DNA from 2 places in the Bradyrhizobium sp. UFLA05-112 genome. Region 2 is predicted to be linked to the other one. Evidence: predicted binding sites of a transcription regulator. Region 2 holds the regulator's gene; the other holds the start of a gene.
What was found. The regulator PhoB, encoded in region 2, activates phosphate uptake and scavenging genes when phosphate is short. The targets are predictions, from matches to a motif close to TGTCATNNANCTGTCAT.
Positions count from the first base shown of each region.

Region 1: a site for PhoB is predicted at 1,590-1,606, ahead of pstS (phosphate ABC transporter substrate-binding protein PstS). Genes of this name have one in related genera too.

Region 1 covers NZ_JBANBK010000082.1:29,435-35,873, reverse strand. The annotation lists gene SO180_RS33700 (cation:proton antiporter domain-containing protein) at 1-1,464, shown strand, start outside; gene pstS (phosphate ABC transporter substrate-binding protein PstS) at 1,651-2,703, shown strand; gene SO180_RS33690 (hypothetical protein) at 3,151-3,696, shown strand; gene SO180_RS33685 (ATP-dependent Clp protease proteolytic subunit) at 3,823-4,509, shown strand; gene SO180_RS33680 (efflux RND transporter permease subunit) at 4,745-6,439, opposite strand, start outside.
Region 2 covers NZ_JBANBK010000006.1:12,187-18,625, forward strand. The annotation lists gene argF (ornithine carbamoyltransferase) at 1-202, opposite strand, end outside; gene SO180_RS05055 (aspartate aminotransferase family protein) at 202-1,410, opposite strand; gene SO180_RS05060 (GcrA family cell cycle regulator) at 1,866-2,378, shown strand; gene phoB (phosphate regulon transcriptional regulator PhoB) at 2,604-3,311, opposite strand; gene phoU (phosphate signaling complex protein PhoU) at 3,326-4,042, opposite strand; gene pstB (phosphate ABC transporter ATP-binding protein PstB) at 4,054-4,872, opposite strand; gene pstA (phosphate ABC transporter permease PstA) at 4,869-5,714, opposite strand; gene pstC (phosphate ABC transporter permease subunit PstC) at 5,716-6,439, opposite strand, start outside.

The DNA of each region.
Region 1 (6,439 bases), on a different contig from region 2:
AGCACCGCGCCGGTCATTACCGTGATCCTGCTGCTGATGGGTACCATGGCGCTGATCACGCATCTCATCGGCGTGCACACCGTGCTCGGCGCCTTCGTCGCCGGCATCCTGGTTGGGGAGTCTCCGATCCTGACCCGGCAGATCGACGAGCGCCTGCGCGGATTGATCTCGAGCTTTTTCATGCCGGTGTTCTTCGGTCTCGCCGGGCTCAGCGCAGATCTCACGGTGCTCCGCGATCCCCATCTCCTGATGCTCACCGGCCTGCTCGTCCTGATCGCGAGTGTCGGCAAGTTCGGCGGCGCCTTCGTCGGCGGGACCATAGGCGGTCTGAGCTACCGGGAATCGCTGGCGCTCGCGAGCGGGATGAACGCGCGCGGCTCGACCGAGGTCATCATCGCGACCATCGGCCTTTCCATCGGCGTGCTCAGCCAGAACTTGTTCACGATGATCGTGACGATGGCGATCGTGACGACAATGGCAATGCCGCCGATGCTGCGCGTGGCACTGTCGAAGCTGCCGATGAGCAGGGAGGAGAAGGAGCGGCTCGAGCGCGAGGAGTTCGAGAAGCGCGGTTTTGTCGCCAATCTCGAGCGGCCCCTGCTGGCCGTCGACGAAAGCGTCAACGCTACCTTTGCCGCCCACATCGCGGGCCTGGTCGCCGGCATGCGTGGCCTGCCGATCACGGTGCTGCAAATTGGCCGACGAGCGAAGGAACAAGAAAAGGGAGTCAGCGAAGGGGAGAGTCACGAAGCCGTGGTGAAGAGAGCCGCCGAAGCTGTCGCCGGCATTGGCGGCGGAGAGGGCGGCCACGTCGACGTCATCACGCGAACCCGGCGGGCGGAGCTGGGCGAAGCGATCGCCGACGAAGCGCGGAAGGGATTTGACCTCCTGGTCGTGGGCGTCGACAAGGTTACCGCGACCAAGGATCGTTTCGACAGGAAGGTCGAGGATGTCGCAGCGGAGTTCGAAGGGCCGCTTGCGATCGTGGCGGCCAAAGGCAAGCACTTGAAGCAACCGATGCCCGACGCATTCAACATTCTCGTTCCGGTCTCCGGCAGCGGCGTCTCCAAGCGCGGCGCGGAAGTTGCGGTCGCGCTGGCGCAGGCGGGATCAGGCTCGCTCCGCGTCGTCTATGTGGCGACGACCCGGGACAAGGGCGCGCAGCGTGGTACGTCCCGCGGACTGACCAAGGAGGAGGGCATCCTCAAGGACACAAGCGATCTCGCCGCTCGTTACGACGTCGACATCACGACGACGTTGCGCGTGAACCGCGCGCCGGAGGCGGCGATCCTCCGTGAGATCGACACCACCGATGTCGATCTCGTGGTCATGGGCGTCGACCGCATCCAGGCCGATCATCTCTCCTTTGGAGGCGTCGCTGATGCGGTGCTCAGGCAGTCGAAGGTTTCGGTGCTCCTGGTGTCGAGCGGCGAGGCACGCCGGACTCCCGCGGAGAAAGCCTAGCACTTCATCTCTGCGCCTTGCAGGTCGCGGTTACCCGCCTTGGTCCACGCTTGGCCACTCACAAGCGGGATACTTTGGGAGCCAAAGCGAAGTGCGAAATTGGCTGGCGCCGACATTTCGTTTTTGTTACATTTTTGTGACATAGGCCACACCTGCTGCTCTGCTCGACTTGATAGGGTTGAGTCCATGATGGCGCATCTCAGGCTACCGATCATCTTCATCGCCCTTGTCGTTGCGACCCAGAGCCTGGCCGCCGAGACCAGGGGTGCGGGCTCCACTTTCGTTTCGCCCGTGATGGCGAAATGGATCGACGCCTACAAGGCAACGACCGGCAATACCGTCAGTTATCAGGCGGTGGGCTCGAGCATTGGCGTCGGCTTGATCAAGAAGGAAGCCGTCGATTTCGGCGCGACCGATATGCCGCTTGACCCGAAAGAGTTGCAGAAGCTCGACATGATGCAATTTCCGATCGTGATCGGGGGCGTCGTCCCGGTTGTCAATATCGAGGGCGTGAAGCCGGGCCAGATTCGCTTCACGGGCCAGATGCTGGCGGACATCTACCTCGGCAGGCTGAGATCATGGGATGATCCAGCCATTCAGGCGGTCAACCCCGATCTGAAGCTGCCGGCCAAGCCGATCACCGTCGTCCATCGCATCGATGGATCCGGGACGACGTTCAACTGGTCGAACTATCTCTCGAAGATCAGCGCGCAATGGAAGGCAAGCGTAGGCGAGGGTACCTCGGTCGAGTGGCCGCTCGGGCTGGGCGGAAAAGGCAATGATGGCGTCGCCTCGCTCGTCAGTCTGGTCCCCGGCTCGATCGGCTACCTTGAATATTCCTACGCGCTGCAGCGGCTCGACAGGATTTCCTTCGGCGTGGTCCAGAACAGCGCCGGCAACTTCGTCAGCCCCAACGCCAAATCATTCCAGGCAGCAGCCTCGAGCGCAGCCTGGACGACGGCGAAAGATTTCTATCTCGTTCTCACCAATGCTCCCGGGGAAGATGCATACCCCATCACGGCCACGACATTCGTGTTGATGCACAAGCAGCCAAAATCGCCGGAGAGGTCGACAACCACCATCGACTTCGTTCGCTGGTCTCTGGAAAGCGGCAAGTCCCAGGCCGAAATGCTCAACTACGTTCCCCTGCCGGCCGCGTTGATCCAGCAGATCGAGTCGTATTGGCAGCAGAGCCTTCAAGCCTCCACGATGTCGGCATCGGCCGCCAGCAAGCAATGACATTTGTGTGTGGCGTTGGTATGCCGATCGCCTAGGGTCTCGCGAACCGTCACATCAAATGAGCGATGGGGAATTGGGTCGCAACGGAACGACGGCTTGGGCTCAATCGCGTCGACATGGCCACATCCTCTCTCTCGTCCGCCATGGACAACACCTGACGTCACCACATTCGTCCGAGAGCCGTCTGCAGGTCATGAGAGCCAGAGGCCCAACAGGGCTGGCTAGGTCGTCCCCACGTGTTGCGACAATGACATCATGCACCTGATTTGCCGCGACGCGTCAAATTGTGTCGGAAAATACGAAAATCTCCGTTCCGTCGCGTCGACAGGGGCACGGCCGCCAGCGTTAACGATGTCTGCATCCTGATAATTCGTCGATACTTCTTAGCGAAGTCTTATGGGGTTCATCCTTAGGTAGCAGGCGACTTCAGTGTCAGGAGTAACCACAATGTCGTTCGGCAAGCGTCAATCCGGAGTTGGTGCCGGTGCACAAGCTCTTAACGTCGACATGGCTGCTGCACGAAGCTCGGCCGGCACCGACGCGGCTCAGGCGACAGGCGGCCCGCTTCGCTGGCTCATCCTGTTTCTCGCTTGTTGCGGGGGGCTTTACGGGCTGTTTGTCAGCTATGGTCCGGACATCGTGCGCGACCATCGCCTGGCCGGAACCTGGCAGCCAGCGTATGACTTGCAGGCTATGGAGGGTAAGTGCAAGCGAACAAACTTCGTGATCACCTTCTGCACGGCCAAGATCAAATCTGTCGCCAAGCCTGATCAAGCGCCGATCGATGTTGGTTTCTACATGCTCTTCTCAGGCGGTGGCGGGGAGGCGCTCGTGCCGGTGCGCTCAACGACCGACCGCACGGCGGTCTCGATCTTCTACGCCGCGGAAGCAAAGCTCTGGAACCGTACGCTGTCGTTTGTTGTCTCGGCGGGCATATTGGCTCTGATGGCCTTCGTCGCGCTCTCGCTTCTCGGGAAAGCGGTCAGGTCATGATGACCGACGTCTGACCGCGAGCGTCACCTCGCCGATCATTTCGAAAGCACCGTTCATTGTATCCGTAAGGTTTCTGAAGAACATCCCGGATTCATCCACTCCCTTTGCAGATCGAGTGCGTAGGCCGTGTCATTGCTCAAAGTTCTTGGCGCCATCTGCGGCATTTTGCTGTTTTGGGGCTATTTCCAATTGCCTTCCGGCTCCGGCGACGTGGCGTCTCGACAGACCCTGTCCATCAGCGAGGAGACGGACCGCGTCCTGCTCGGCTGGAGCGGGCCGGTGCAGGAGCCGATGAGCGAGCGTGTCGCTGCGGCCCTTGATCGTTACAAGGCCGATCGACGCCGGCTCGTGCTCGTCCTCAACTCGCCGGGCGGCTCGATCGAGCATGGACGCAAAGTCGTCGCCGCGATCCGCGCCCGCGATCGTGCGATCGATACGCTCGTCCAGAAAGCCGGCGTCTGTGCCTCGATGTGCGTTCCGATTTTTCTCGCTGGCGCCAGCCGGATGGCCGATCCCGAAGCCTACTTCATGTTTCACCAGGCCAGCTTACAGAGCAGTGCCAGGGAAAGCATGAAGCAACGGGAGTTCGGCAGCGTCGAGAATGCTTTCTTCTCGGAAATGGTCAAGTCGATCGAGACGCATGCCACCGACGAGTTCTTCCGTAACGACATCGGCATCCGCGGCGTTAGCGAGGTCTGGCTTGCCATGATGCGTAAGAAGATCTCGGGCAGCGATATCTGGATGAGCGGTCAACAGCTCGTAGATGAGGGCTCTGGCATCGTCGATAGCCTTGTTCGCACGCCCGCTCGTTAGCAGACATCAGCCAACTGCACCAAGTCTGAGGGCACGTACCAGGGCACAGGATCAGCTCGGCCGCCCGGTATCCGTCCTAACGCAGGCGTTGCGATCATGACTGTATGCACCTGATTTGCCCGACGCGTCAAGTTATTTCGTAAAATACGAAATTTTCGTGCCGGCGTCGTCAGCTACTTTGCATGGGGTTGTTTTCGACATTTTTGCTCCTCCCTCGTCGGAGAGAGGGGAGCGCCTAGGATTTCGCCTCGACGGCCGGCTTCGCCACCGGCGCTGTCTTCTTCGACGCACGCCAGTTCTCGAAACGCTGCACCACCACGAAGAAGGCAGGCACGAACAACACGGCGAGGCAGGTCGAGGCGAGCATCCCTGAGAACACGGTGATGCCGATCGACTTGCGGGCGCTGGCGCCGGCGCCGGTTGCGAGCACCAGCGGCACGACGCCGAGGATGAAGGCGAACGACGTCATCAGGATCGGCCGGAAGCGGGCGCGTGCCGCTTCGATCGCGGACTCCAGCAACGGTTTGCCGTCGCGGACGTGCAACTCCAGCCCGACCTCGACGATCAGGATGGCGTTCTTGGCCGACAGCGCGATGAGGAGGATCAGGCCGATCTGGCAATAGAGGTTGTTGTCGATGTTGAGGCCATTGAGCACCAGCATCGGCCCGATCAGCGACAGCGGCACCGCGAGGATCACCGAGATCGGTGCGTACCAGCTTTCGTACTGGCCTGCGAGCACGAGATAGACCAGCAGCATGGCGAGGCCGAACACCCAGTAGATCTGGTTGGAGACGGCCTTCTCCTGATAGGACATCGCGGTCCATTCGAAGCCGGTGCCGGGCGGCAGCGTCTTGTCCGCGATCTCCTCCATCAATTGCAGGGATTCGCCGGACGAGTACCCCTGCGCCGGCAGGCCGACGATGGTCGAGGAGGGATAGAGATTGTAGAGGCTGATCAGCGACGGACCCGTGGCCGGCGTGATCGTGGCGACGGTGCCGATCGGGATCATGTCGCCGTTCGAGTTGCGAACCTGCATGTTGGCGATGTCGCGCTCGGTGACGCGGAACGCCGGATCGGCCTGGGTATAGACCTGGAACACGCGGCCGAACTTGTTGAACTGGTTGACGTAGGATGAGCCGAGATAGGTCGACAGCGCCGAGAATACCTGGTCCGTCGTCACATGCAGCGTCTGGGTCTTGATGCGGTCGATCTCGACGTTGAATTGCGGCACCGACGAGCGGAACGAGGACGAGACGCGCTGGAGCGCACTCTGGCTCTGGGCGTTAGAGACCATCGCGCTCGTGATCGCCTGGAGCTTTGCGAAATCGCTGTTGCCGTCGCGCAGCTCGACCTGCATCGAGAAGCCGGCGGCGTTGCCGATGCCCTGAATCGGCGGCGGCGGCAGCACCAGCGTGCGTGCCTCCATGATGGTCGCGACCCTGTCGTTCAGGCCGTACACCAGCGAACGCAGATCCTCGCCTTTGCCCCGCGCATCCCAGTCCTTCAGGATGATGTAGGCGACGCCGGCATTCGCGAGGCTCGCGCTGTTGTCGAGCGCGGAAATGCCGGCAATGGTGATGACCTGCTGGACGCCCGGCGTGTCCTTGATAAGCTCGCTGGCCTTGTCGAGCACCTTCTGGGTTCGCTCGAGAGAAGCGCCGTCGGGTAGCTGCACGGCGGCGATCAGATAGCCCTGGTCCTCGATCGGCAGGAAGCCGGTCGGCACCCGTGAGAGGCCGTAGCCGCCGATCGCGATCAGGACCAATGCAATCGCGACCGAGACCGTGGCGTTCCTGACGAGGGCGCCGATCAGCCGCGTATAACCCCGCTCGACGCGGTTATAGACGGCGTTGAAGCCGCGGTAGAAGAAGTTGCGCTGCTCCGGCGGCACGGTCGGCCGCAGCCACAGCGCGCACTGCGTCGGCTTCAG
Region 2 (6,439 bases):
GGCGCATGGCGACATCGAACGACACCCGCGTCCGCGTCGACGGACGCTCGAAGATCATCGCCAGCGTCTTGCCCTCGAGCGGCTTGACCGGCTGATGCGCCTTCTGCTTCGCCTTCATGGCGGAGGAGGCGGCGAGCATGCTCTTGAGCTCGGACAGCGGCAGCTCGTTGATGTCCAGGAAGTGCTTGGGCGTCTTGCTCATCAGCTTGCCGCCGGCGTCTTGAGAGTGGATTCGATCGCGGTGCAGGCACGCTCGAGCCGCGCGACGCCCTCCTCGATCTCCGCCTCGGTGACGATCAAGGGCGGCAGGAAGCGCACCACATTGTCGCCCGCGCCGACGGTGAGCAGCTTTTCGTTGCGCAGCGCCGTGACGAGATCGCCCGAGGGCACCACGGCCTTGACGCCAATCAACAGCCCCTCGCCGCGCACCTCGCTGACGACATCAGGATGGCGGTCGATCACGGAGGCGAGCTTCTGCTTGAGCAGCAGCGACATCTTCTGCACGTGATCGAAGAAGCCGGGCTTGAGCATCACGTCGAGCACGGCGTTCGCCGCGGACACGGCGAGCGGATTGCCTCCGAAGGTCGAGCCGTGCGAGCCGGGCGTCATGCCGGAGGCCGCCTCGGCGGTCGCAAGGCACGCGCCGATCGGAAAGCCGCCGCCAAGCGCTTTCGCCAGCGACATCACGTCAGGGGTCACGCCGAGGCGGCGATGTGCAAAGAGTTCGCCGGTGCGGCCCATGCCGGTCTGCACCTCGTCGAAGGCGAGCAGCAGGCCATGCTCGTCGCAGAGCTGGCGCAGCGCGCGATAGAAGGCGGGAGACGCCGAGCGCACGCCGCCCTCGCCCTGGATCGGCTCGATCAGGATGCCTGCGGTCTGTGGGCCGATCGCCTTCTTGACGGCTTCCAGGTCATCATGCGGCACTTGGTCGAAGCCGTCCATCGGCGGACCGAAGCCTTCGAGATATTTTGCAGACCCCGTAGCGGCGAGCGTTGCCAGCGTGCGGCCATGGAAAGCGCCCTCGAAAGTGATCATGCGGTAGCGCTCGGGATGGCCCTTGGTGGCATGATAGCGGCGCACCACCTTGATCACGCATTCCATCGCCTCGGCGCCGGAATTGCAGAAGAACACGAAGTCCGCAAAGCTCTCGTTGCAGAGCCTGACCGCGAGCTTCTCACCGTCCGGGCTCTGGAACAGGTTCGACATGTGCCAGAGCTTTGTCGCCTGCTCCTGCAGAGCCCCGACCAGATGCGGATGCGCGTGACCGAGCGCATTCACGGCGACGCCCGACGTGAAATCGAGATAGCGCTCTCCATTGGTTGCGACCAGCCAGCAGCCTTCGCCGCGCTCGAAGCCGAGCTCGGCCCTGGCGAAAACGGGAAGCAGATGCGTCGCGGCGCTCTTGGTCATGGCGGTCACTTGGATGTTGGGGCCGGCTGAGGCTGCCTTGCGCAGCGCATCATTGACCTGCCCGGAAAACGAAACGTGCCGCCTTTTAAGGGCGGCACGTGTCACCATTTTATGCTTGGAAAAACCGCTGTCAATGCCGCCAGAAGGCCCTGCAAGGCGCCTGACCCGTAGTCTTGCGGTGGCGATTTTGAGTTCTTTTAGCGACGGAACATGTGGACGCGGAGCCGCAGACTCTTGCGCGGGAGTCACGCCATATTGTAGCGTTTACCGTGTCAGATACGACATCTCGTGCAGCAGTTCTGATCCTCTTAGTCCTCATGTACCGGCGTAACGTTCAGGTGCGTTTTTCGCGCCCGGCGAGCCTTAAGGGATTCTGGGGGCACGGGTTTTTCGAGGCTTAGACATCGCCACGCGGCCCCAAGGATTGGCAGGCGCGCGGCGAAGGGAAGGGTGCAATGACGGTTTTGACCTGGTCCGACGATCGCGTCGAGCAATTGAAAAAGCTCTGGGAAGCCGGGCTTTCGGCCAGCCAGATCGCTGCCGAGCTCGGGAATGTGACGCGCAACGCCGTAATCGGCAAGGTGCACCGGCTGGGCCTGTCCGGTCGCGCCAAGAGCCCGTCCTCGGCGGCTCCCCGGCCCCGCAAGGCGCGCCCCGCACAGCACATGATGCGGGTGAGCCGCCCGATCTCGCGCGGCAACACCGCCCTCGCCCAGGCCTTCGAGGTCGAGGTCGAGCCCGATCCGATCACCTACGACAACGTCGTTCCGATGAGCCAGCGCCTGTCGCTGCTCGAGCTCAACGAGGCGACCTGCCACTGGCCTGTCGGCGATCCCTCGAGCCCGGATTTCTTCTTCTGTGGCGGCAAGTCGCTCTCGGGCCTGCCCTACTGCGCGCAGCATTCGCGCGTCGCCTACCAGCCGGCGGCGGACCGCCGACGCGCACCGGCCAAGCCCGGCACGCGCTGAGGTCATCAGCGCGCGGGGCTGGCCGACGCGCAACGATGGTTCAACAAATTGGATGTCGTCCCTGCGAAAGCAGGGACCCATAATCCAGGGCGCAGTTATTGCGCGGGAAGATCACTCCGAGTCTTCGCCAAACCACTCCCCGTGGTTATGGGTCCCTGCTTTCGCAGGGACGACATCGGAGAATGTGGCGGCAGCCCGCTGGATCACCGCTGCCACCTGCAAACCTTAAGTCTGCTCCGCCTTCGCGAAACGATCGTCCAGCGCGTAGCCGGCGCCACGGACGGTGCGGATCGGGTCCTGCTCGCGGCCGAGATTGAGCAGCTTGCGCAGACGGCCGATGTGGACGTCGACGGTGCGCTCGTCGATATAGATGTCACGGCCCCAGACGCTGTCGAGCAGCTGTTCACGCGAGAACACCCGGCCGGGATGCTCCAGGAAGAACTCCAAGAGGCGATATTCGGTCGGGCCGAGGTCGATCGGCCGTCCGGAGCGCGCGACGCGACGCTTCTCGCGGTCGAGCTCGATGTCGCCGTAGGCGAGTATGGTCGCAAGCCGCTCGGGGCTTGCACGCCGGAGCAGGCCTTTCACGCGCGCGAGCAACTCAGGTACCGAGAACGGCTTGACGATGTAGTCGTCGGCGCCGGTCGCAAGCCCCCGCACCCGCTCGCTCTCCTCGCCGCGTGCCGTGAGCATGATGATCGGCAGCTGCTTGGTCTCGGGCCTGGCGCGAAGCCTGCGGCACAGCTCAATGCCGGACAGGCCCGGCAGCATCCAGTCGAGCACGATCAGGTCGGGGATATGCTCCTTGAGGCGGGTGTCGGCGTCATCGCCGCGCATCACCGTCTCGACATCGTAGCCGTCGCCTTCGAGGTTGTAGCGCAATAGCTCGGTCAGCGCTTCCTCGTCCTCAACAACCAGAATGCGTGCGCCCATGGCGTCGTCGCTCCTTAAGTGTTCGGCACGGTCGTGGCGAAGGTCGTCATGTCGCCCTTCGGGCGCTTGTCGGCGATGGCCTGACCTTCGATCATGTAAAAAACGGTCTCGGCGATGTTGGTCGCATGGTCGCCGATCCGCTCGATGTTCTTGGCGCAGAACATCAAATGGATGCAGAACGAGATGTTGCGCGGATCCTCCATCATGTAGGTGAGGAGCTCGCGGAACAGCGAGGTGCAGATCGCGTCGACCTCCTCGTCGCCTTTCCACACCACCATCGCCGCCGGCAGGTCATGCGCGGCATAGGCGTCCAGCACCGACTTCACCTGCTGCTGCACGAGGTCGGTCATGTGTTCCAGGCCGCGGAACAGCTTTAGCGGATGGAAATCGGTCTCGAGCGCGGCGACGCGCTTGCCCATGTTCTTGGCAAGGTCGCCGATCCGCTCCAGATCGGTCGCGACGCGCATGGCGCCAACGATCTCGCGCAAGTCGACCGCCATCGGCTGGCGGCGCGCGATCGTGAGCACGGCGCGCTCCTCGATCTTCTTCTGGAGCGCGTCGATCTCGGCGTCGGTTGCCACCACGCGCTGGCCGAGCGCGACGTCACGGCGGATCAGCGCATCGACGGAATCGACGATCATGCGCTCGGCAAGGCCGCCCATCTCCGCAACGAGCCGCGTGAGCTCTTGCAGGTCGGTGTCGAAGGCCTTTGCGGTATGTTCAGAAGCCATTTCCTGTCTCCTCAGCCGAAGCGGCCGGTGATGTAGTCTTGGGTACGCCGGTCGCTGGGCGACGTGAAGATCTTGCTGGTCTCGTCGAACTCGATCAGCTCGCCGAGATACATGAAGGCGGTCTTGTCCGAGACGCGCGCCGCCTGCTGCATGTTGTGGGTGACGATCGCGATCGTGTAGTTCTCGGCGAGCTCCTGGATAAGCTCCTCGACCTTAGCGGTCGAGATCGGATCGAGCGCCGAGCAGGGCTCGTCGAACAGGATCACCTCGGGACGCACCGCCACGGTGCGGGCGATGCAGAGACGCTGCTGCTGGCCGCCGGAGAGCGACAGGCCGGAGGCGTTGAGCTTGTCCTTGACCTCGTTCCACAGCGCGCCGCCGCGCAGCGCCTTCTCGACGCGGACGTCCATCTCCGATTTGGAGATCTTCTCATAGAGGCGGATGCCGAAGGCGATGTTCTCGTAGATCGTCATCGGGAACGGCGTCGGCTTCTGGAACACCATGCCGACCCGGGCGCGCAGCAGGTTGAGGTCGAGCTTGGAGTCGAGGATGTTGGTCTGGTCCAGCATGAGCTGACCGGTGGCGCGCTGTCCCGGATAGAGATCGTACATCCGGTTGAAGATGCGCAGCAGGGTCGACTTGCCGCAGCCGGATGGGCCGATGAACGCCGTGACGCGATTGGTGCCGAGCGTCAGGTTGATGTTCTTCAGCGCGTGGTGCTCGCCATAATAGAAGTTGAGATTGCGCACCGTCACCTTGGCCGGAGCCTCGGGCAGCGTCGGAGACGCCTGACGCCCGGTGGAACTTACGGAAACGGACAGATCGCTCATTTTGCAGTCCTCTCGGCGCCAAGAATGCGCGCGCCAATGTTCAGGGCAAGCACGGTCAGGGTGATCAGCAGCGCCCCGCTCCAGGCCAACTGCTTCCAGTAGGCATAGGGGCTCTGCACGAAATTGTTGATGGTGACCGGCAGGTTCGCCATCGTCTTGTTCAGGCTGAGGCTGAAGAACTGGTTCGACAAGGCGGTGAACAGCAGCGGCGCGGTCTCGCCGGCGACGCGTGCGGTGGCGAGCAGCACGCCGGTGATGAGACCGGAGCGCGCCGCGCGGTAGGCGATCCGCTTGATCACCAGCGAACGCGGCAGCCCAAGAGCAGAAGCCGCCTCGCGTAGCGCGTTCGGCACCAGCAGCAGCATGTCCTCGGTGGTGCGCAGCACGACCGGGATCACGATGACGGCCAGCGCCAGCGCGCCGGCGATCGCCGAGAAGCCGCGCATCGGCACCACCACCGCACCATAGATGAACAGGCCGATGATGATGGAGGGTGCCGACAAGAGGATGTCGTTGATGAAGCGGATTACCGAGGTCAACTTGTCGTTGCGACCGTATTCGGCGAGATAGGTCCCGGCGAACAGGCCAAGCGGCGCGCCGATGCCGACGCCGATCACGGTCATGATGATCGAACCGATGATGGCGTTGCGCAGGCCGCCTTCGGTCGAGCCCGGAGGCGGAGTGTCCGCGACGAAGATCTGAAGGTTCAGACCGGTGAGGCCGTTGTAAAGCAAGGTGATCAGGATCAGCGCGAGCCAGGTGACGCCGAAGGCGGCGGCAGCGATGCAGAGACCACGGATGACGATGTCCTTGCGGCGGCGGCGTGCGTAGATCGGGTTCATGTTACTTCCCCGCCTTCTTTTCGAGACGCAGCAGCATCAGCCGCGCGCCGGCGAGCACGAAGAACGTCAGCACGAACAGCAGCAGGCCGAGCAGGATCAGGCCGGACTGATGCAGGCCGTCGCTTTCGGCGAACTCGCTGGCGATCGCCGCCGAGATGGTCGTGCCTGGGGCGAAGATCGACGACGAGATGCGGAAGGAGTTGCCGATGATGAAGGTCACCGCCATGGTCTCACCCAGCGCACGTCCGAGTGCCAGCATGACGCCGCCGATGATGCCGACGCGCGTGTAGGGGATCACCACGCTGCGCACGACTTCCCAGGTGGTGCAGCCGACGCCATAGGCGGCTTCCTTCAGGACCGGCGGCACGGTCTTGAACACGTCGACCGAGATCGAGGTGATGAAGGGAAGCACCATGATCGCGAGGATCAGCGAGGCGTTGAACAGGCTGAGATAGGACGGCGGGCCGGCGAAGATCGCGCCCAGCACCGGAACGCCGTCGAACAGCTTGATCATGAAGGGCTGGAAGGTGTTGGCCAGGAACGGACCCAGCACGAAGAAGCCCCACATGCCGTAGATGATCGAGGGAATGCCGGCGAGCAACTCGACCGCCATGCCGATCGGGCGGCGCAGCCATTGCGGGCAGAGCTCGGTGAGGAAGATCGCGATGCCGAGGCCGACGGGAATGGCGATCAGCATTGCGATGAAGGAGGTGACGAGCGTGCCG